Regions from separate parts of the Mesorhizobium sp. UC74_2 genome, predicted to be linked through region 2. Evidence: riboswitches for the same ligand, from Rfam matches in the RefSeq annotation. Region 2 holds a riboswitch; the other holds the start of a gene.
What was found. A riboswitch is a leader RNA that binds a small molecule or an ion and turns the genes downstream of it on or off. The one in region 2 is predicted to bind cobalamin.
Positions count from the first base shown of each region.

Region 1: another riboswitch for cobalamin. It lies ahead of ACFJIU_RS06665 (DUF1852 domain-containing protein); the one in region 2 lies ahead of ACFJIU_RS23200 (TonB-dependent receptor domain-containing protein).

Region 1 covers NZ_CP170562.1:1,405,732-1,416,478, reverse strand. The annotation lists gene ACFJIU_RS06675 (hypothetical protein) at 1-339, shown strand, start outside; gene ACFJIU_RS06670 (AraC family transcriptional regulator) at 420-1,322, shown strand; cobalamin riboswitch at 1,452-1,668, shown strand; gene ACFJIU_RS06665 (DUF1852 domain-containing protein) at 1,832-2,815, shown strand; partial or broken gene ACFJIU_RS06660 (methionine synthase) at 2,842-3,877, shown strand; gene ACFJIU_RS06655 (flavin reductase) at 4,013-4,513, shown strand; gene ACFJIU_RS06650 (ATP-dependent helicase) at 4,690-6,768, shown strand; gene ACFJIU_RS06645 (molybdopterin-dependent oxidoreductase) at 6,805-9,450, opposite strand; gene nirD (nitrite reductase small subunit NirD) at 9,459-9,794, opposite strand; gene nirB (nitrite reductase large subunit NirB) at 9,794-10,747, opposite strand, start outside.
Region 2 covers NZ_CP170562.1:4,756,974-4,767,720, reverse strand. The annotation lists gene ACFJIU_RS23210 (FecCD family ABC transporter permease) at 1-969, opposite strand, end outside; gene ACFJIU_RS23205 (ABC transporter substrate-binding protein) at 966-1,886, opposite strand; gene ACFJIU_RS23200 (TonB-dependent receptor domain-containing protein) at 1,902-3,671, opposite strand; cobalamin riboswitch at 3,942-4,149, opposite strand; gene ACFJIU_RS23195 (PilZ domain-containing protein) at 4,223-4,516, opposite strand; gene ACFJIU_RS23190 (response regulator) at 5,040-5,711, shown strand; gene ACFJIU_RS23185 (hypothetical protein) at 5,764-6,390, shown strand; gene ACFJIU_RS23180 (sensor histidine kinase) at 6,396-7,112, shown strand; gene ACFJIU_RS23175 (amidohydrolase) at 7,212-8,909, shown strand; gene ACFJIU_RS23170 (hypothetical protein) at 9,001-9,273, opposite strand; gene ACFJIU_RS23165 (hypothetical protein) at 9,261-9,470, opposite strand; gene ACFJIU_RS23160 (hypothetical protein) at 9,515-9,703, shown strand; gene ACFJIU_RS23155 (hypothetical protein) at 9,700-9,885, opposite strand; gene ACFJIU_RS23150 (hypothetical protein) at 9,887-10,747, opposite strand, start outside.

The DNA of each region.
Region 1 (10,747 bases), 2.9 Mb from region 2:
CAGTCGCCTGCTTCGATTCTCGCCGAGCTCGAAGCGCTTCTGAACCGGCAGGCACCGTTCGTCCTGATAACCGACCACTCACCGGACGACCATGACACGGAAACGGCCGAAGAGCGCAGGGAAAAGGCCCTGTTCTTCAAACGGACCCGGGATCGTTTCAGGAAGTACTGCCGCGCCATGATCGTGATCGAGGGGAAAAAACCCACCAGCGCGGCGGTGCGGCTGGCTGCGGCGACCGCGAGCAAGGCGTTCGGCTTTTCCGTTCTTTTCGAGACCGACGAGAGGCGAGCGGCGGCGAGAGGCATGCTTGTGCTGCTCGAGTCGCGTGCCGGATCATAGGCTCCTCCAGGGCCTCGATGACATGCCGCACGGGTTTGGGATACGCTGTCGGTTTGGTTGATCCGGATCAGGAGAAGCGGGTGAATTTTCCGCAAATACAAGGCTTCGGGCAAGTGGATGACGTACCACGCCCCGTTTTCAGCCTGATCACCGAAACGACTTTCGTCGGCGAGACAGAGCCCCACCATCATGACAAGGCGCAGCTGATGTGTGTCATCGGCGGCGTGCTGACGATGCAGGCTGCCGGCGGGCTCTGGACCGTCCCGCCGCATTGCGCCATGTGGATACCGAGCGGTGTTTCCCATGCCGGTCGCGTCGCCGGGCATATCAAGATCCTCAACCTCTACATCGATGCGAATCTGGCCGCTGCGCTCGACCCGGATTGCGGCATCCTGTTCGTCCAGCCGTTCCTGCGCGAGCTCATCCTGCGGCTCGACTGCGCGACGCCGCCGGCGGCGATGGGCCGCGAACGCGAAGCCAGGCTCATCGCCGTGCTGCTCGACGAACTGGCGACCGCAACGCTGGAACCGATCCATCTGCCCATGCCGACCGACAGGAGGCTTCAGCGGCTGACCAGGGCGATGATCGAGCACCCGGACCAGCGCTTCACGATCGACGAATGGGGCGCCCGCGTCAGCGCCAGCAACAGAACGTTGAGCCGGCTGTTCCAACGGGAAACCGGCATGTCGTTCCTTCGCTGGCGACAGCAGCTTCACATCGGCCTGGCGTTGCGGCGTCTTGGGGAGGGCCAGTCGGTCACCAACATCGCCGGCGATCTCGGCTATGACAGCGTCAGCGCGTTCATCTCCATGTTCAAGCGCATGCTGGGAACAACCCCGGCGCGCTATTTCGAGGATGTTGCCACAGGCCTCGCCGAGGGAAACGCGCGAAGGACGCTTGCCCGCGGCGAAGCGGTTGGCCACGGCGCCGCCGAGGCTGGGGCAGCGCCGAACATCATCCCGCTGAAAAAACGGCCGGCGTGACGTGATGCTGCGTGCGCGACAAGCAGGGCCGAACCGGGACAGCGTCGGAGCCGCCATATCCGACGCCGACGCGTGCGATAAAGATATAAACATTTCTTTATGCGCTATTGACTTCATCTGACAATTGCAGGAGGGTGAAGGCGTCTAGGTTCCCCGATCGTTGCGTGCAGCGCGCCGGGGCTAAGAGGGAAGTCGGTGCCCCGTCATATTCGGGAAAGCCGAAGCTGCCCCCGCAACTGTAAGCGGTGAGCTGACGTCCAGAATGTCACTGGGGTGAAACCCTGGGAAGACGGACGGAAGCGATGACCCGCGAGCCAGGAGACCTGCCTTGACGAAAAAACGTCCACGGGCGGGGTGTCCCGGTGTGCCGTAGCGGAGGCCGCGTAGCGGACCGCCTTGCTATGTGTCCGCTGACCCATGCCCCCAATTCATTGGGGTAAGTCGTGTCTCAAACCAGAATTCAAGTCGCCAACCCCCGCCTGTCCCTTGTCGATCGCCGGCAGGTCGCAATGAGTGACGACTTTACGTTTCGCCTCAAGAGTATTCGTTTTGACGAGGAATATAGCCCGTCGGACAACACGCGTATCACGACCAATTTCGCCAATCTGGCCCGAGGGGAGAACCGACAGGAAAACCTGCGCAATGCCCTGAGGATGATCGACAATCGGTTCAACGCCCTGGCGCATTGGGATAACCCCAAGGGCAATCGTTATTCTGTCGAACTCGACATCATTTCGGTTGAGATGATTATAGGCGCCGAAGGCAACAACAATGCCTTCCCGATAATTGAAATATTGAAAACAAACATCGCTGACCGAAAGACGAACGAGCGGATCCAAGGCATCGTGGGGAACAATTTCTCCTCCTACGTGCGAGACTACGACTTCAGCGTATTGCTGCCGGAGCACAACAAAAACCGCCCGGAATTCAGCATGCCGGACAATTTCGGAGATCTGCATGGAAACCTGTTCAGAAATTTCCTGAGCTCAGATGCCTACAAGGAGCATTTTTCCAAGCCTCCGGTCATATGTCTGAGTGCTTCAAGCAGCAAGACATATCACCGCACCGAAAATCGGCATCCTGTATTGGGCGTTGAGTACCGGCAAGATGAATTGTCCTCGACGGACCAATACTTTCAGAAAATGGGAATGCAGGTCCGCTATTTTATGCCATCGAATAGCGTAGCGCCTCTGGCTTTCTATTTTATCGGCGACCTGCTTGCAGACTACACCAATCTTGAGCTGATCGGCACCATCAGTACGATGGAGACTTTTCAGAAGATCTATCGACCCGAGATCTACAACGCCAATTCGTCGGCGGGGGCGTGCTACCAGCCGAGTCTGACGCACCAGGATTATTCATTGACCCGCATCGTCTACGATCGGGAAGAGCGTAGCCGGCTGGCGATCGAGCAGGGAAAGTTCGCCGAGGAGCACTTCATCAAACCATACAAGTCCATCCTCGAGCAGTGGTCCGTCAATCACGTTCGCTGACCAACCAAAAGACAAGGCCGCCTATCATGAAAACACTGTTGCCCACGTCAACCGCCGGCAGCTTGCCAAAACCCTCGTGGCTGGCCCAGCCGGAGAAACTCTGGTCACCCTGGAAACTGCAGGATGAGGAGCTCGTCGAAGGCAAGCAGGACGCTTTGCGTTTGTCACTCGACGATCAAAGACAGGCAGGCATCGATATCGTCAGCGACGGCGAGCAGACACGCCAGCATTTCGTCACGACGTTCATCGAGCACCTGGACGGGGTTGATTTCGAAAAGCGTGAGACCGTCAGAATTCGGGATCGCTATGATGCGAGCGTCCCGACCGTCGTCGGCGCTGTGTCGCGCCAAAAGCCGGTTTTCGTTGAAGACGCCAAGTTCCTGCGCCGGCAGAGCAGGCAGCCTATCAAATGGGCTCTGCCGGGTCCGATGACCATGATCGATACGCTCTTTGACAATCACTATAAGAGCCGCGAAAAACTGGCCTGGGAATTCGCCAAGATCCTCAATCAGGAAAGCCAGGGAACTGGAAGCTGCCGGCGTCGATATCATCCAGTTCGATGAGCCCGCATTCAATGTCTTCTTTGACGAGGTGAATGATTGGGGTGTTGCCACCCTGGAAAAGGCAATCGAAGGGCTCAAGTGCGAAACTGCCGTTCATATCTGCTACGGGTATGGCATCAAGGCCAACACAGACTGGAAGAAGACTCTCGGGCCGGAATGGCGGCAATATGAGGAATCTTTCCCCAAGCTGCAGAAATCCAGCATCGGCATGATCTCCCTGGAATGCCACAACTCTCACGTTCCAATGGATCTCATCGAACTTGTTCGCGGTAAAAAAGTGATGGTCGGGGCCATCGACGTGGCAAGCGATACCATTGAGACGCCGGAGGAAGTGGCCGCTACTCTGCGAAGAGCACTTCAGTTTGTCGATGCCGACAAACTGTGCCCCTGCACCAATTGCGGCATGGCCCCCCTCTCCCGTCGAGTAGCCAGAGGCAAGCTGAATGCCTTGAGTGCAGGCGCGGAAATCGTTCGAAAAGAACTCACAGCCCGGGCCTGACGACCGGGCACGTCCAGACAGCCACGCGATGCGGTCGACTGACTGGACATGCCTTGCCGTTCCCGCCGCAGGGAGACAGGCGGCCTTGCGCGAGCGCCTCGGTTTGCCCGCTCCGAACGCGCCCGAGAGATCAAAATGAATGTGATGCAGCATCGCTTCGGCATTGTGGACAGAGCCACGTTTCGCAACGGGATGTCGCGCCTCGGCACTTCGGTCAATGTCGTCAGCACCAATTCCGGCGGCAAGCGCTACGGCTTTACGGCCTCCGCTGTCTGCAGCGTCAGCGATACCCCGCCGACCCTGCTCGTCTGTATCAATCGTGCGAGCTCATGTTTTCATGCTTTCGAAAACGCACGCTATTTCTGCGTCAACACGTTGATGCCGGGCCACGAGGACCTTTCCGACGCCTTCGGCGGAAAGACACCGGTGGTGAACCGATTTGCGCTTGGCGAATGGACCGAAGGTCTTACGGGTGTTCCCGTCCTGACAGACGCCTCGGTCAGCTTCGAATGCGAACTCAGCAATGCCGTCGATGAGGCAACCCACCGTGTCCTCTTCGGGCGCGTGGTAGACGTCCGCGAGAACGAGGAACAGGCAACGCTGCTCTACTGCATGCGTCGCTATCTCAACGGCTAGCCTGATACGTTGGCTAACCCTATACCAGCGTTCCCGAGTGTCAGTTCCCAAATCGGCCACCGTTTCTTCGCTCTGGAGATGCGTGGGAAAGCTTGCCGAGCAGGCTCGGCGTAACCCATGTCGCAAGGCGGCCCGCAGCCATTGCGAACGAAACGGAAACGATGCTTCATGACCGCATGAACATCGCCATCCGTGATTCGATCGAGGATCCAGCCTATCTGTCCAAGCTGAACGACGGCCAAAGGGCAGCGGTCCTGCACGGCGACGGCGCGGTTTGCGGACCGCTGCTGATCATAGCCGGCGCCGGCTCGGGCAAGACGAATACGCTCGCCCATCGGGTGGCGCATCTCATCCTGCGCGGCGCCGATCCGCGTCGCATCCTCCTGATGACCTTCTCGCGTCGCGCCGCGACCGAGATGACGAGGCGTGTCGAGCGCATCGCCGCCGAGGTGATGAAGGATCGCGCCGCCAGCCTGACGGAAGGCTTGACCTGGGCCGGCACGTTCCATTCGATCGGCGCGCGATTGTTGCGCGACTATGCGCTGGAGATCGGGCTCGAGCCGAGCTTCACCATCCACGACCGCGAGGATTCCGCAGACCTGATGAACCTGGTCCGGCACGATCTCGGCTTCTCGGAGACCGAGAACCGCTTTCCGACCAAGGCGACGTGCCTTGCGATCTACTCGCGCGTGGTCAATGCGCAGGACGTGCTGGAAAAGGTCGTCGCCGACTGTTTCCCCTGGTGCGTCGGCTGGAGCGAGGAGCTGAAACGGCTGTTCGGCGCCTATGTCGAGGCCAAGCAGCGGCAGAATATCCTCGATTACGACGATCTGCTGCTCTACTGGGCGCAGATGGCGGCGGAACCGGACATCGCCGCGCATCTGTCGTCGCGCTTCGACCACATCCTCGTCGACGAATATCAGGACACCAACCGGCTGCAGGCCTCGATCCTGACGGCAATCAAGCCGGACGGGGCCGGCCTGACGGTGGTGGGCGACGATGCCCAGTCGATCTATTCGTTCCGTGCCGCGGAAGTCCGCAACATCCTCGATTTCCCGACCTTGTTTCCGGCGCCCGCCGATGTGGTCACGCTCGATCGCAACTATCGTTCAACCGACGCGATCCTGAATGCGGCGAATGCGGTCATCGGCGAGGCGACCGAACGCTTCACCAAGAACCTGTGGACCGACCGCGCCTCGCACGAAAAGCCGGCCATCGTCACCGTGCGCGACGAAGCCGAACAGGCGAGCTACATCTGCGACGAGGTGCTGAAGGAACGCGAGACCGGAACCCAGCTCAAGCAGCAGGCGGTGCTGTTTCGCGCATCCCACCATTCGGGCCCGCTCGAGGTCGAGCTGACCCGCCGCAACATCCCCTTCGTGAAATTCGGCGGGCTGAAATTCCTCGACGCGGCCCATGTCAAGGACGTGCTGGCCGTGCTGCGCTTCGTGCAGAACCCGCGCGACCGCATTGCCGGCTTCCGTGTCATGCAGCTTCTGCCGGGCATCGGGCCGTCGGCTGCGACGCAAGCCATCGACAGCATGGAGCAGTCGCTCGACCTCGAGATCGGCCTGGCGCGTTTCGCGCCGCCGGCGCGCGCCGCCAGGGACTGGCCGCTGTTCGTCGATCTGTTCTGCGACCTGCGTCGCGGCCCGGGCTGGCCGTCGGAGATGGAGCGGGCAAGGCTGTGGTACGAGCCGCATCTCGAGCGCAAGCACGAGGACGCGACTGTGCGGCGGGCGGACCTCCTGCAGCTCGAGCAGATTGCGTCCGGCTATCCGTCGCGCGACCGCTTCCTGACCGACCTGACGCTCGACCCGCCCAGCGCAACCAGCGACGAAGCCGGCCCGCCGCTTCTCGACGAGGATTATCTGATCCTGTCGACGATCCATTCGGCCAAGGGCCAGGAATGGACCAAGGTGTTCCTGCTCAACGCCGTCGACGGCTGCATCCCGATCGATCTCAGCGCCGGCGAACGCAAGGAACTGGAAGAGGAACGCCGCCTGCTATACGTCGCGATGACGCGGGCGAAGGATTCCCTGCACCTGATCGTGCCCCAGCGTTTCTACCCCTCCAGCCAGGTCGCGCGCGGCGACAGGCATGTCTATGCATCGAAGACGCGCTTCATCCCGTCCCACATCCTGCAGCATTTCCAGCTCACGTCCTGGACAAGCCAGGCGCTGCGCAACGAGCAGTCGGCGCGGCCGAGCACCAGCGTTGACCTTAAGGGCAAGATGCGGTCGATGTGGAAGTAGTCAGCCGGCGCTCACGGCCGCCGGGCGCCCCTGTGATCATTCGGCGGCCTCGACTTGGCCTGCCCCTATGATGGTCCTGATCTCGGAGCGGCAGGAGCCGCAATTGGTGCCGGCGCCGAGTTCCCTGCCGATGGCCTCCAGGCTGCGGCAGCCGGCGGAAACGGCGTCGGCCAGCTGGTTGACGCCGACATTGAAGCAGGAGCAGACGATGCGGCCGGCTGCCGGCGTGGCTGCCGGCGAGCGACCCGACAGCAGGGCCTGGCGGTCAGCCGGGGTGAGCTGCTCCCGGCTGCCAAGCAGCGATACCAGCCAGTCGCGTGCCGGCAGTTGTCCCTTCGAAGCAACCATCAGCGCCTCGGCCAGCGCGCCGGTTTCGTCCACCGCCGCGGCTCGATAGGTCAGGCCCTTGCGATCGCGATATTCGACGAGATGGCCTGGCGTGGCGAGCAGGCCGCGTGCCAGCAGGATGCCCTGGTCCGGCGTCTCGGTGCCGCAGAGTTCGTAGACCCAGCCGCCGGCAACGGCCGACCGGCTCCAGTGAACGAAGCCGGTGGGCCGCAGATTGCGGCGTGTGATCAGAACGCCCGCCCAGGCGATCTCCTCGCGCGTGATGCGCAACGGTACGCTCTTCAGCTCCGGCTGGCCGGAATACGGATCGGTGATCGGCGTCGCCAGTGCCCCTGCCCCGGCATTGGCGGCGAAATGACCACTCCAGTGCATGGGCAGGAACGCCTGGCCGGGCTGCTGCGCGTCGGTGATGCGGACCCTGGCGCGGGCGGAGCCATAGCGTGTCGACAGATGCGCGAGATCGCCGTCGGCCAGCCCGCCGGCTGCAGCATCGAGCGGATTGAGGTCGAGCATCGGTTCCGGCGTGTTCGCCATCAATCGTGGCACGGCACCGGTCCGCGTCATGGTGTGCCACTGATCGCGCAGCCGTCCGGTGTTGAGCGTCAGCGGATGCCCGGCGCTGACTGCCAGCGCCACACCCTCCTGCCGCACGGCGATGAAACGCGCACGGCCGTCAGCGGTCGGAAACCTGCCGTCGCCCAGCAGGCGGCCTGCCCTACGTTCATCACGCGCCGGCCAGAGCCGGGGCTCGAATGTCTCATAGTCCGCGTCCGGCATGCCGGCCAGCGTGCCGAGGTCGAACAGCCGCTCACCCTTGTTCTCGAAAGCGGACAGTGCGGCATGCTCGCGGAAGATCGCGGCTGGACCGGCAAAATCGAAAGCCGCGCTGAAGCCCATGCGGGCAGCAACGTCACAGATGATGCGCCAGTCGGGCCGGACCTCGCCCGGCATGGCCAGGAATGGCCGCTGCCGCGAAAGCCGGCGCTCGGAATTGGTGACCATGCCGTCCTTCTCACCCCAGGCGGCGGCGGGCAGGAGCACCTCGGCGAAACGGGTGGTGTCGGTGCGCGCCACGTCGGAGACGACGACGAAGTCGCAGGCCTTCAGCGCCGTGCGCACGCGGCCGGCATCCGGCATCGACACGGCGGGATTGGTACCCATGATCCAGAGCGCCCTGATCCGGCCATCGCCGACGGCGCGAAACATATCGACCGCTTTCAACCCGGCTTTGGTTGCGATCTCCGGCGCGTTCCAGAAGCGTGCGACACGCTCGACATCTTCCCCACTGTCGAAATTCATGTGGGCGGCGAGCTGGTTGGCGAGCCCTCCCACCTCGCGGCCACCCATCGCGTTCGGCTGTCCGGTCACCGAGAACGGCCCCATGCCGGGCCTGCCGATGCGGCCGGTCGCGAGGTGGCAATTGATGATGGCATTGACCTTGTCGGTGCCATGCGCCGACTGGTTCACGCCCTGGCTGTAGACCGTCACCACCCGTTCTGTGACCGAGAAGAGCTCGAAGAAAAAGCGGACATCGGCCGGCGCCAGGCCGCAACCCTGCGCCACGTGCTCGACGGTGGGCGCATCGGCCACGGCCAGTGCCAAAGCCTGATCTACCCCTGTCGTGCTCGCGGCGATGTAGTCCCTGTCCAGCGTGCCGGCACGCGCCAGTTGCGCGAGCAGGCCGTTGAACAGCAGCACATCCGCACCGGGATCGAGTGCCAGGTGCAGGTCGCATTCGTCGGCCGTGGCGGTGCGGCGCGGGTCGATCACCACGATACGGGTACCGCGGGCTTTGCGGGCGGCCAGCAGGCGCTGATACAGTATGGGATGGCACCAGGCGGTGTTCGACCCGGTGAGCACGACCAGGTCGGCTTCGTCGAAATCCTCATAGACCCCGGGCACGACATCCTCGCCGAAGGCGCGGCGGTGGCCGGCAACCGTCGATGCCATGCAGAGCCTGGAATTGGTGTCGATGTTGGCGGAGCCGATGAACCCCTTCATCAGCTTGTTGGCGACGTAGTAGTCCTCTGTCAGCAATTGCCCGGAAATGTAGAAAGCGACCGAATCCGGCCCGTGCTCGGCAATGGTGTTCTGGAACCGGCTGGCGACGAGGTCGAGCGCCGTGTCCCAGTCGGCGCGTCTGCCTGCGACTTCCGGATGAAGCAATCGCCCGTCGAGGCCGATGGTTTCGCCAAGCGCCGATCCTTTCGAGCACAGCCTGCCGCGATTGGCGGGATGGCCGGGATCGCCACAGACCTCGCCGCCGGGCTTGGCCAGCACGCCGCAACCCACCCCGCAATAGGGGCAGGTGGTTCTCACTTCAGTGCCGCTCATGTGCAGGTTCACTCTGCTGCCTGCAGCATTGCGCCGAGCGCGACCGCGATGCGCCCGTCCTCGACGCGCACCGGGATCGTCTTCACCGCCCCCTCGTCCGCGCCGAGCGCCTTGCCGGTTTCCAGCGAAAACACCCAGTTGTGCAGCGGGCACGTCACCGCCGCACCGTGCACGATGCCCTGGCTCAGCGGCCCGCCCTTGTGCGGGCAATGGTCCTCGATGGCGAACACACGGTCGTCATGGGTGCGGAAGACGCCGATCCTGCCGTTCCGGGTCTTCACGCAGCGCGCGCCGCGCAGCGGAATGTCGTCGAGCACGCCGATATCCAGCCAGTCCATCTTCATCACTCCGCAGCAACCCTGAAATCCGTCTCGGCCATCGGCCGGAACTCGTGCTTGTCCTTGCCCGAGACACGCTCGGACCATGGATCGACCTGCGCGAATTTCTGGCTGAAGACAAAGCGTTCGAAATAGGTCTTGCGCCTGTCGGGATCGGCCATGACCTGGCGGCGGATCTCATCGAGGCCGACACGTTTTGCCCATTTGTAGATGCGCTCGAGATACCGCGCCTGCTCGCGGTACATCTGCACGAGCGCGACGATCGCCTCCAGCGCCTCATCCTCGCTGCGGACCAGGCCGAGGACCTCCGTGCCCTTGATGTCGAGGCCGGCGGCACCGGCGAAATGGATCTCGTAACCGGAGTCCACGCAGATCACGCCGACATCCTTGCAGGTCGCCTCGGCGCAGTTGCGCGGGCAGCCGGAGACCGCCATCTTGACCTTTGCCGGTGTCCACGAACCCCACATGAATTTCTCGATGCGGATGCCGAGGCCGGTCGAATCCTGCGTACCGAAGCGGCACCAGTCGGTGCCGACGCAAGTCTTCACCGTGCGCAAACCCTTGGCATAGGCATGGCCAGAGACGAAGCCGGCCTGGCCGAGATCGGCCCATACCGCGGGCAGGTCTTCTTTCCTGACGCCCAGCATGTCGATGCGCTGGCCGCCGGTGACCTTCACCGTCGGGATGGCGAACTTGTCGACCACGTCGGCAATGGCGCGCAGCTCGGCCGCCGAGGTGACGCCACCCCACATGCGCGGCACCACCGAATAGGTGCCGTCCTTCTGGATGTTGGCGTGGACGCGCTCGTTGATGAAGCGTGACTGATAGTCGTCGGCATAGTCGCCGGGCCAGTCGGCAACGAGATAATAGTTGAGCGCCGGCCGGCATTTGGCGCAGCCGCAGGAGGTCTTCCATTCCAACTCCTGCATCAGCGCCGGGATGGTCTTGAGGCCCTTGGC
Region 2 (10,747 bases):
CCACAGGAAGAAAGGGGCGCCGACGATGGCCGTCAGCACGCCGAGTTTCAGGTCGCGGCCCGGTGCTATGAGGCGCACCAGGATGTCGGCGGCAAGGACCACCGCCGCGCCACCGAGTGCGGAGGCAGGCAAAAGCCGTGACGGCCGTGCGCCGACCAGTGGCCGCAGCAGATGCGGCACCACCAGCCCGACAAAACCGATGGCACCGGCGACGGCGGTTGCAGCACCCACCGAGGCGGCCGTACCCAGCACCGCCAGGTGTTGCACGCGGCGCATGTCGACGCCCATCGAGGCCGCGGTATCGGCGCCCAGCGTCAGCGCATCGAGCGCGCGGCCAAGCATCAGCAAAAGCACCCAGCCAGCCAGCATGAAGGGTGCGGCCAGCCAGACATGCATCATCGAGCGATCTGTGAGGGAGCCAAGCATCCAGAACATGATCTCAAGTGCCGCGAACGGATTGGGCGATAGGTTGAGCGCCAGCGACGTCATGGCGCCCGCGAGGCTGGAGACCGCGACGCCTGCCAGGATGATGGTGAGTGTGTTGGAACGCCGGCCGGCAAGCGCCTGCACGACGACCACCGCAAGCATTGCCGCCAAGAGGGCGGAGAGCGGCAGGGCCAGCGGGAAGATGATGGTCAGGCCGCTGTAGATGGCAAGCACCGCGCCCAGCGAAGCTGAGGCGCTGACGCCGATCAGCCCGGGCTCTGCCAGCGGATTGCGCAGATAGCCCTGCAGTGCGGCGCCGGATAATCCGAGCGTTGCACCGATCATCAGGCCGAGCAGCGCGCGTGGTAGCCGGATCTCGCGCATGATCAGCGCGATCGCATCGCCCTTGCCGGAAAACAGCGCCTTGATGCTGTCGCTGAAAGCAATGGCTGCCGGGCCGACGGTGAGAGACAGCAGGAAAAGCACCGCAACCAGCAGGCCGAGCACAAAAAGCAGGGTGCGGTATCGCGCAACGTCTGTCATGGCTGCGCCCCTCCTGCATGACCGCTTTCTGAACGACTGGCGGCAGCCTCGGTGAGCATCTCCACGGCAGTAGCCGTGAAGGGTGCGCCACAGATGGTATATCTAGTCGGCACTGAAACGCGCGCGGTCTCTTCGCTGAGTGCCCTGTAAGCAGGATGGACGAAGGTCTGCTGTGCCAGGGCTGGTGTCGCATAGCGTGCTTCCGAGTCGACCAGCATGTCCGGCTTTGCCAGGACCAGGAGTTCCAGTGGCAATTGCTGGGTGCCGGACAGGCCAAGCTTCGTCGCCAGGTTCGTCAGGCCCGATGCGGTGACCACCGCATCGACCAGCGTGCCGGCACCCGATGTGTAGGAGTTGGCAAAATAGGTCGCGATGGTGAGGTCACGGTGGGGATGTGCTCTCGCCCGGGCGAGCTTGCCGTCGAGTTCGGCCACCAGTGCCTCGGCCCGACTTTGCCTGCCGAGGATATCGCCCATGCGCCGAAGGCTTGCTCGCACGTCGTCGAAGGAGGTTTCCGGCGGGAACTCCTCAACGCGAATGCCGAGTTGCCTGAGCAGGCCGACGGTCGCACGCGTCGTATAGCTCCCGGCAAGGACGAGGTCCGGTTGCATCAGGAAAACCTCTTCCGCCTGCCCGTGATTGATCACGAAGCGTCGTGCTTCCACGGCCAGCACCGACGTTGCCGGATCGCCGGCCAGGTAGGAGACAGAGTGAAGCTGCCCGTCATCCGCCACCAGCATTGCCATCTGGTCGGTGCAGACATTCATGGAAACGACACGCTTCGGCGCTTCAGCGGCTAGGGCGGCGCAGGCGCCCGCTAGAAACAGGTTACCTGCCATCAGGCTCAAGGGCAGAGTTCGTCCATAGCGGCAGGAAGCCCTGCCGGTAGTCGTCGCGATCTGTACCCTTGCCTGCATCGTCATCTCCGCGGTTCAGAATGTCCGGGTGAGGCTCAGATTGAAAGTGCGGCCGGGGGCGCGGTAGTCCGTCACCGTCGAATAATCGGCGTCGAACAGGTTCTCGACCGCGAATTTCACCTGCGATGAGGCATCCAATGCGTAGAGCGCGGTGAAGTCCACCGTGACATAGTCCGGCAGCTTCGTCGTGTTGGCGGCATTGGCGTAGCGCGCCGCCCCGTAGAGCAGGCGCGTCGTCAGGTCCAACTGCTCGATCGGGCTATACGTAACCTCGGCCATTGCTTTGAGCCGGTCGCGGTAGGGGATGTATTTGCCGTTGTCCTGGTTCAGCGGCTGACGGACATCGAGGCTCACCTTTCCACTCCATTCGGTGCTGAACCGGTGCGCAAGTGCCGCTTCGAAACCCGTGATACGTGCCTTGGCGACATTGAAGGGCAGGTAGGTCGGCGGGTTGGAGGCGATCGCGTCGGTCAGCCAGGTTTGATAGAACGCAACATCCAGATTGGTGTCGGCGCTCGCCTGCCAGTTCAGCCCGATCTCATAGGATTTGGACTTTTCCGGCTTGAGGTTCGGATTGGAGTAGTTCGGATAATAGAGTTCGTTGAAGCTCGGCGCCCGGAAGCCGGTGGCATAGGATGATCGCAGTCTCAGGTCTGGCAGGATCTCATAGCTCGCGCCGACATTGTATGTGGTGGCGCCGCCGAACTGGCCATTGTGGTCATAGCGGATGCCGCTGTCTATGGTGAGCGCCTCATAGGACAGCGAGTACTGGCTGAACACTGCAGCGAGCGTTCGCGCCTTCACATCGAAATCGACGGTCGAATTGACCTGTTCGCGATAGATTTCGGCACCGCCGGTCAGCACATGCGCAACGGCACCGGTGTCGAAATTCCCGGTGGTGGAGGCAAAGAGACCGTGACGGCTGGAGTTAAAACGGCTGTCGCCTGCGACGCCATCGCGGAAGTTGCGGGAGCGATCGACCGAACTCGACAGCTCGATGGTCGAGGACCAATCTTCGGAATGTCTGATTTCGGTACCGAGCTTGCCGGCAAAACTTGTCGTGTCGACTTCGTTCGCGCCAGGATACGAGTCGTCGTACTGGCCGCGGCTGCGGGCAAGCAGAGCGTCGCCGTAGATCCGGCCCCAGTCGAACTGCTTCGACAGCGAGGCATTGATCGAGCCGAGCAGGAAACCGTCATCGTCCGGTTCATGGCCGTAGGCGGTCGGCAGCGTGAAGTCGTAGCCTCGCGTGCCGGTCAGGCTGCCGCCGAGGGAATAGTCGAAGCCGCTTCTGCTCTGGCCGCGTACATTGCCGGACAACGTGCCTCCCCACGGATAGCTCACACCAGCTGTTACCGAGCCACAGCTGTTGCGGCCGTCTGCGCAAGGGCCGCCTTGCCTGGTGATGATGTTGACGACGCCACCCATGGCGTCGGAGCCGTATTGCGCCGAATGCGCGCCCTTGGCGACCTCAATGCGCTCGATTGACTCGAGCGGAATATTGCCGAGCGAGGCGGTGCCGGTAGTGGCCGAACTTGCCCTCACGCCGTTGATCAGCACCAGCGTCTGGCTGGCCGACATGCCACGCAGATAGAGGTTGGATGCAGCACCCTGGCCGCCATAAGAGACGATGGAAACGCCGGTGTAGGATTTAAGCAGGGAAGGCAGGTCGGGAGCAGCCGAGTGCTCGATGCTCTCACGGTCGACCACCGTTACCGACGAGGTCGAACGCTCCAGCGTCGTCTCGCGTCGGAGCGGCGTGGTGATGACAATGCGTTCCAGCATCGTGGCATTGCCGGGAATGTTGTTGTTCTGAGCGCCGGCATGGCTTGCGAAAGCCAACAATGCTGTGCTGGCAAGCAAGAATGTCTTCTTCAAATCCGCCCCCAAAAGGATTGACGGCGCGGTCGAGCGCCGTGAGGTTCATTTCGAACCGCAGACGGATTGGCTAGGACAGATTTGCGTTCAGTCGCACTTCCTGGCCGTTCTCGCATGCGGCAACACTTCACGTGTCACCGCCACGGACGACCGCGCCTGATCACCCCTCGTGATCAAGCATGGGTGACTGGAACAGGCAGGTCTCCTGACTTCCGTGTCATCGCCCATTTCCGCCTTCCCGGTCGCGCGAGGCGGCCAGTGGCATCATGGAAGAAGGCTCAACGGTTACAGTTGCGGGGGCAGTCGCGGCTTTGACCGATGGTTCGGCCGCACCGTGTTCCCTTTTCATCCGCCTCGCGGCGGAACCAGCTCCAACCCGAAGCTAGCCGCGGCAATGCCGAGCGTCAACCGGCTAGGATGTGGAGCAGCGGTGAGCGGTCCGAGCGAAGGTTGGAGGGTCAGCCGTAGTGGAACCGCGGTTTCGGGCCAGTACCGGTGAATTGCACGCCGACGCGGTCGTTGCGGCGCCAGCGCACCAGCGATTCATAGGCGACACCGTCAACAGGGACATAGAGGCTGAAACGTTCAGGAATGATGGCATCGGCGGCCACCTTGAGTTCCGCGCCATTCGTATGCTGGTTGCGCACCACGCAAGGGATTTCCGAATTGTGGATGCTGGTGATGATGGTAGCCCCTTTGAGCACACGTTGCCGATGCTCGCGATCGTGATGGTTTGCTTCCTGCTCGGACATGACGGTAGGGACTCACGCTGCAGACCTGATATTTTAGGAAAGGCGCGGAGAACATCAATGCCACCGCGAGCTGTATCGGCGATTTGCCGCAAGGGATGGCTAACCGTCCGTCAAGATCCGGGCTAGCTGCTGTCCACTAAGATGCCGGGACGCGGAACCTCGAATGCCTGGAAGGAAATGAAACCGGGGGATGCATTCGCATCGCTGGCAGCGTGGCGGCTCGTAACATTGCTGCAATGTGACGCCCGGAAACAGGCCGCCTGTGAAACAGTTCGAGGTCGGCAAATGCGTTTGTTCTATGTCGTATGCATCGGTGTATTGCTGTCGGCGTGCCAGAATACACGCGATCGGGAACGATGCCTGTCATATGGGTTCGATGACGACACCCCCGATTTTTCGCGATGCCTGCAAAGGTTCGACATTGAAAGGGATCGCAGGGACTATCGCTCGCGAGATGGCGAACGATATGAGGGCTGACCGCGTCCACTCCTGGAGTGCCGGGTTTCGATGGAAGTGAGCTTTCATGCATATTCTGATCGTTGAAGATGATCGCGAACTCGCCTCTTCCCTCAAAGCCATCATGGAGGGCGCGATCGGCATATCCGACACCTTTGGATCCATTGCCGAGGCCGAAGCCGCGCTTATGGCTCATAAATTTGATCTTGTGGTCATCGACCGCAGGCTTCCTGACGGTGATGGACTCTCGCTGCTTCCGGTGCTGAGACGGCTGCAACCGCGGCCAGCGACCCTGGTCCTGACCGCGCTGGATGATCCGTACGATATCGCCTCGGCCCTGGACAAAGGCGCCGACGAATATGTCGGCAAGCCGTTCGAACCAACGGAACTTGTCGCCCGTGCACGTGCGGTCCTGCGCCGCTACAGCCTGGACGTGCTGGGTTCGACCCAATTCGGCAATCTGGCCTTCGATCTCAACCACCGGATGGCGAGCGTCGGGCAGAAAGTGCTCGACATTCCGCGGCGTGAACTTGCGATACTGGAAACGCTGATGCGTCGCGCCGGCCGTGTCGTGCAGCGGGAAACGCTGGAGTCCTCCGTCTATAACATCGGTGAGGACATCGAATCGAACGCGCTGGATTCACACATATCGCGCCTGCGCAGGCGCTTGCGCGATGCCGACTGCGAGGCCGTCATCAGGAGCGTGCGCGGCATCGGCTACATGCTGGTTCTGGAGTGACAGTTTGAACCGCTCGATCGCCTTTCCTGTCGCTGCGCTGCTGGTCGTCGGCATGGCGATCGTGATGCTGCTCGGCACGGTTCTGACACTTGCGATCATCGTCAGCATCAGCGCGGAAGACCGCCTGCAGATCAACACCAGCGAACTGTCCCGTACGCTGGGTGCCGCCATCGCCTATGATGCCGATGGCCACCTCACGCTCGACAGGCAGAAGCTTGCCACGAACATCATCGAATTTGCCGAAGCCCAGCCGGCCTATTGGTATGTCATCGACGATGGCCGGCAGGTGATTTCACATGGGCAACAACCCGCGGAGGTCAAGCGGGTGTTCGACCAGACCCCGCGCGAAATTCAATATTCGGAGTTCCGCTACCGGCAAGACAATCACGACATGCTGGGCATCAGGTCGGTCAGCCGAGGCGACGGCCCGAAAATTGTTTCCGTTGGCGGGATCGTGCTCTCGAACTGGGAGACCGTTCTGGTCGCCCTTGTCCCGGTGCGATCGCAGGGGCTGCTACCACTGTTTGGTGCCATCCTGTTGCCACCACATCGATCGCCGTCATCATCGTCCGGGGCACGATCGCAAGGCCGGTACAACGTGTCGTGCGATCCGCCGAGCGGATCGATGGGCTGCCCAATGGCAGACGCATATCGGACGCCGACACACCGAGCGAACTGAAGCCCATGGTAGCAGCCTTCAATACGGCCTTGATGCGGATCGACGCCGCCTTTGCTGCTCAGCGCAACTTCCTTGCCAATGCTGCGCACGAATTGCGCACTCCTTTGACCAAGATGCGCCTGAAGCTGGAGCGATTGCCGGATGGCGAATTGCGCGACGGATTGATCCGCGACACCAAACGCCTCGGTTCCATCGTAACCACGCTGCTTCAGCTTGCGCGTCTGTCCGGCCAGTCGTTGACCTTTGCCGACATGGATCTTGCCGCCGTCGCCAGGGCCGTTGTCTCCGATCAGGTGCCGATGGCCCTCAAGCACGGCATCGACATCGAGCTGAGATCGCCGGCACGCCCGGTCTCGCTCTCCGGATCAGAGGCTGCGATCCGGGTTGCACTGGAAAACCTGCTTCTCAATGCAGTCCGGCACGCCGTCGGCACGAAATTGATAGTCGTGGAGGCGCTCTCACCGGCCGAAATCCGCGTCGTCGACTACGGTCCGGGCATTCCGTCGGATGAGCGTCGCGACGTCCTGCAGCCGTTCGTGCGCGGCAGGGATCGTGAAGGCGAAGGCACGGGATTGGGACTTGCCATCGTCGACCAGATCATGAACGCGCATGGCGGTACGGTTGCACTCGGAGAGACGGAAGGGGGAGGGCTGACTGTGCGTCTGTCGTTCAACTCGGCGCACCCGGTCGACGCGGAATCTGCTGCGCAGGCGGGAGTTTAAAACCACCGGACCGAACCAGAGAATCATGCGCGAAGAGATCGCTGCTTGTGTACCTCCTGCAAAGCAGCTTAGATCGCCTCATGTTTCGGAGGGCCATTGATGGTTGGCATTTTCGATTGCCGATTGCACCTTCCCGGACTGTTTCTGGCCGCAGGCATGGCGCTAAGTCCGCCTGCCTTTGCCAAAACCAAGGTGCTGACGAACGCCAGCATTCACACCGTCAATCCCAAGGCACCGACCGCCGAGGCCATGGCCATTGATGATAACGGCATGATCATTGCCGTTGGCGCGGTGCAGGATGTTGTGGCAGTCGCCGGCGAGGAAGCGGAGGTCATCGATCTCGGTGGCAAGATGGTGCTGCCGGGCTTCCAGGATGCGCATGTCCATCTCGTCGAAGCCGGCGTCAACGAGATCCTGTGCGAGTTCGGTCCCTTCGACGAGCTCGACGACACACTTGCAACGGTCGAGGCCTGTGTGAAAAGCAGCAAGACCGACTGGGTGCTCGGCTCTGGCGTCAGCATGACCAATCTGCTCGATCAGAGCGACAATCCGATCGCGCTGCTCGATGAGATCTCACCCGATCGCCCTGTCTTGATTCTTGATGATATTGGCCATGGCGCATGGGCCAATTCGGCCGCCATGCGTGCTGCCGGCTATGATGCGATCGACGGCAATCCGCCCGGCGGCATCATCCTGCGCAACAGGAAAACAGGCAAGCCGAACGGTGTGGTATTGGAGAATGCACAGCAGAAACTGCGCAACCTGGCGTTCCCGGATACACCGGAGAATGTCGAGTTTGCCTATGAGAGCATGCTGCCGACGCTGAAGACCATGGCCAAGAACGGCATCACCACCGTGAGTGATGCGGGAGGTTTCTGGCCACAGGGGCATGTCAAGGTCTGGCAGAAGGCACTGGCCAACAACACGCTGACAGTCAGGGCCTCCAACGCGCTCTACGTCTACCCGGACATGCCTTTCGATGAGCAGGTCGCAGCGCTGACAAAGCAGTTCTCAAATGACCCGGACAGCTTGTTGCGCTTCAATCAGGTCAAAATCTATGTCGACGGCATTTTAGAACAGCGCACCGGCGCGGTTCTGGAACCTTATCGGCCGGGAGCAGGCATCGACCACGGTTTCGATCGCGGCTTTCTCTATTTCGACATCGACACGTTGAACCGCTATTCAAAGGTTCTGTCCGAAAAGGGATTTCAACTGCACTATCATGTGACCGGGGATCGTGGTGCACGGCTTGCTCTCGACGCGATCGCGCAAGCCGATGCTGCGCCCGGGCCGCACCGCCTGACGCATCTCTATCTGGTCGACAAGGCCGATCTGCCTCGCTTCAAGCAGTTGGGCGTGGTCGCCGATTTCCAGCTCGCCCCGAGTTCCGTCGATCCGGACTATGTACAGTTCATCCGCCAGTTCATCGGCGACAGGGCCGACACCATGATGCCCGCCGGCACGCTTCAGGCCATGGGGGCCGATGTGGTGATGAGCAGCGATTTCGACGCCGACGAGCTGTCGCCTCTGATCAAGATCCAGACCGCTGTCACGCGTCAGAAAGACGGTGCCCCTGACGTCGCTACCGCGATCGCCTGGATGACCATCAACCCGGCCCGCCTGTTGCATCAGGACAGGACGACGGGCTCGATCGAGGTCGGCAAGATCGCGGATCTTGCGATAATCGACCGCGATATCCTCAAGGTTCCGGTCAAGGCCATCGGCAACGCAAAGGTGGTTGCTACGGTTCTGCAAGGCAAACCTGTCTACGATCCTGACAAATTGCTCGGAGATTGACGGACGTTTCCCCTTGCTTGGCGCCGTCAGCTGTCGTCTGGCTGGCATCGCGTGAATGGAAGCAGTTCCTGCACGACCGGGCATTCGTTCTTCACTTCGTTGGCAAGGCCTGGACGCCATTCCACAGCAGCCAAAGCAACCCTGAAACGATGGACAGGATCACGGCCGCGCCGACCTTGCTCGATATGCCGGCCAGCGCTTGACGGAAGTTCCGGAGGAACCGGAAATCCTCCCGAGCTTCAAATTGGTGTTCGGGCTCATCGATGCGCAATCCGGCGGCGGAAAGCTCCTCACGGATGGCTTCCTTGACGATGCGCTTCAGTTCGTCAGGATCGATGGACACATGTCTTGTCATGGCTTCCACCCGCACCATTTCTCACCAAGGGCATTGTGTTTGTTGATTTCATCCAGCCCGGCGCGAGGTGTCTCCGCCCGGGCATCCCGGCGTGGCGAATTGTATTCGCACCAGATCGAGCGTGGATCGGACGGCAGCGGCCCGTCTCGCTTGGTGACGCAACCGGCAAGGGCCAGCGCAGCAGCAAGGATCAATGCCTTGACCATCGCAGAGCTTCCTTCCGTGCTTCGTCCTCGGACAGGCTGGAAACGTGCCGTTCGATATCGGTGGCCTCCCGGTCCATCTCCAGGCGATCTTCGGCCGCCGCCAATTTCTCTTTCGCCTGTCGTGCGCGTTCTGCCTCGGCGCCGGATTGCCGGAATTTCCAGCCGATGAAGATCGTGGCAACGGCACCGACGATTTGGGGCCAGAATCTGAGCAGGAGCGCCAACATGGTTAACGGTCCCAGCCGAATTTGCGCGCCAGGCAGTAGGCTCCTTCGGTAGCTACTCCGACAAGCGCGGTCGCCACAACGGTAGCCGCGGTCACCACATCAGGATCGTTCGAGAGCTGATCCCCGAGTTGGTAGCCAATGATGGCGCCCACGCCGTAGCGCAGAATGATGCGGACATACGGGCCCATGTCAGGCTCCTTTGACGGATTTGCTGAAAGCAGTGGCAAGCAGCGTGCGGATCAACCCCCAGAGCGTTGCCACAGGCAGGGTCGTTGGCCGTGGCATGGGAGGTTGCGTGGCGACAGGAATTGTCTTTGACGTCTCGAACGGATTTTCTGTCGAGGTCGTTACCGGCGACAGGTCAGCGTAGCCCGCTTCCCGCAACGCGATTTCGAACGCCTTGGCATAGCCGGCAACCAGCTTGCCGTTGACCTGGACATCTGCGTTGACGATCGATCGCGCCGCCACATAGTCATAGTCTGTCGGACGGGCCGACGATGAGACATCGAAATCGGCCAGTTTCCTGCCTGTGAACATGCCGGCCCGCATGCCCTCGACAAGGATATGCGCCGAAATATCGGCGTCATTGGCTGCTTCGGGATCAGCAACCAGATCGACACCTACGAGTTTGGATGCCTTCCGATAGTTTTCCTCGCCTGTGAGCTGCGGCAGAGCGCGGCCGCGATAGCGCCAGCCGTCACCTGAGGCTTCCGGACCATTCCCCATGCGGTTGGCGTAGACACGATTGGCAAGGCTCCGGGGGTTGCCCACATAGGGGATGGCAGCAGCGGTGCTGCTGAAGCGCTTCGGCCAGACCTCCCGGATACGTGCGGCGCTGGTGTAATTCAGGTTTTCATTGACGGGCTGCATCTTGCCACCGGTCTCATGATAGGCGGTGGCCAGCACATAGGCGTGATGCTTCAGCGACAGGCCCGTGCGCTGGCCGGCATCAAGAATGACTTCCATGCCGGCGACCTGGCTTTGAGAGAGGGACGTGCCAAAAACACCGGACGTGCGAGCGCGAACGCTCGCGTAGAAACGCGATCGATC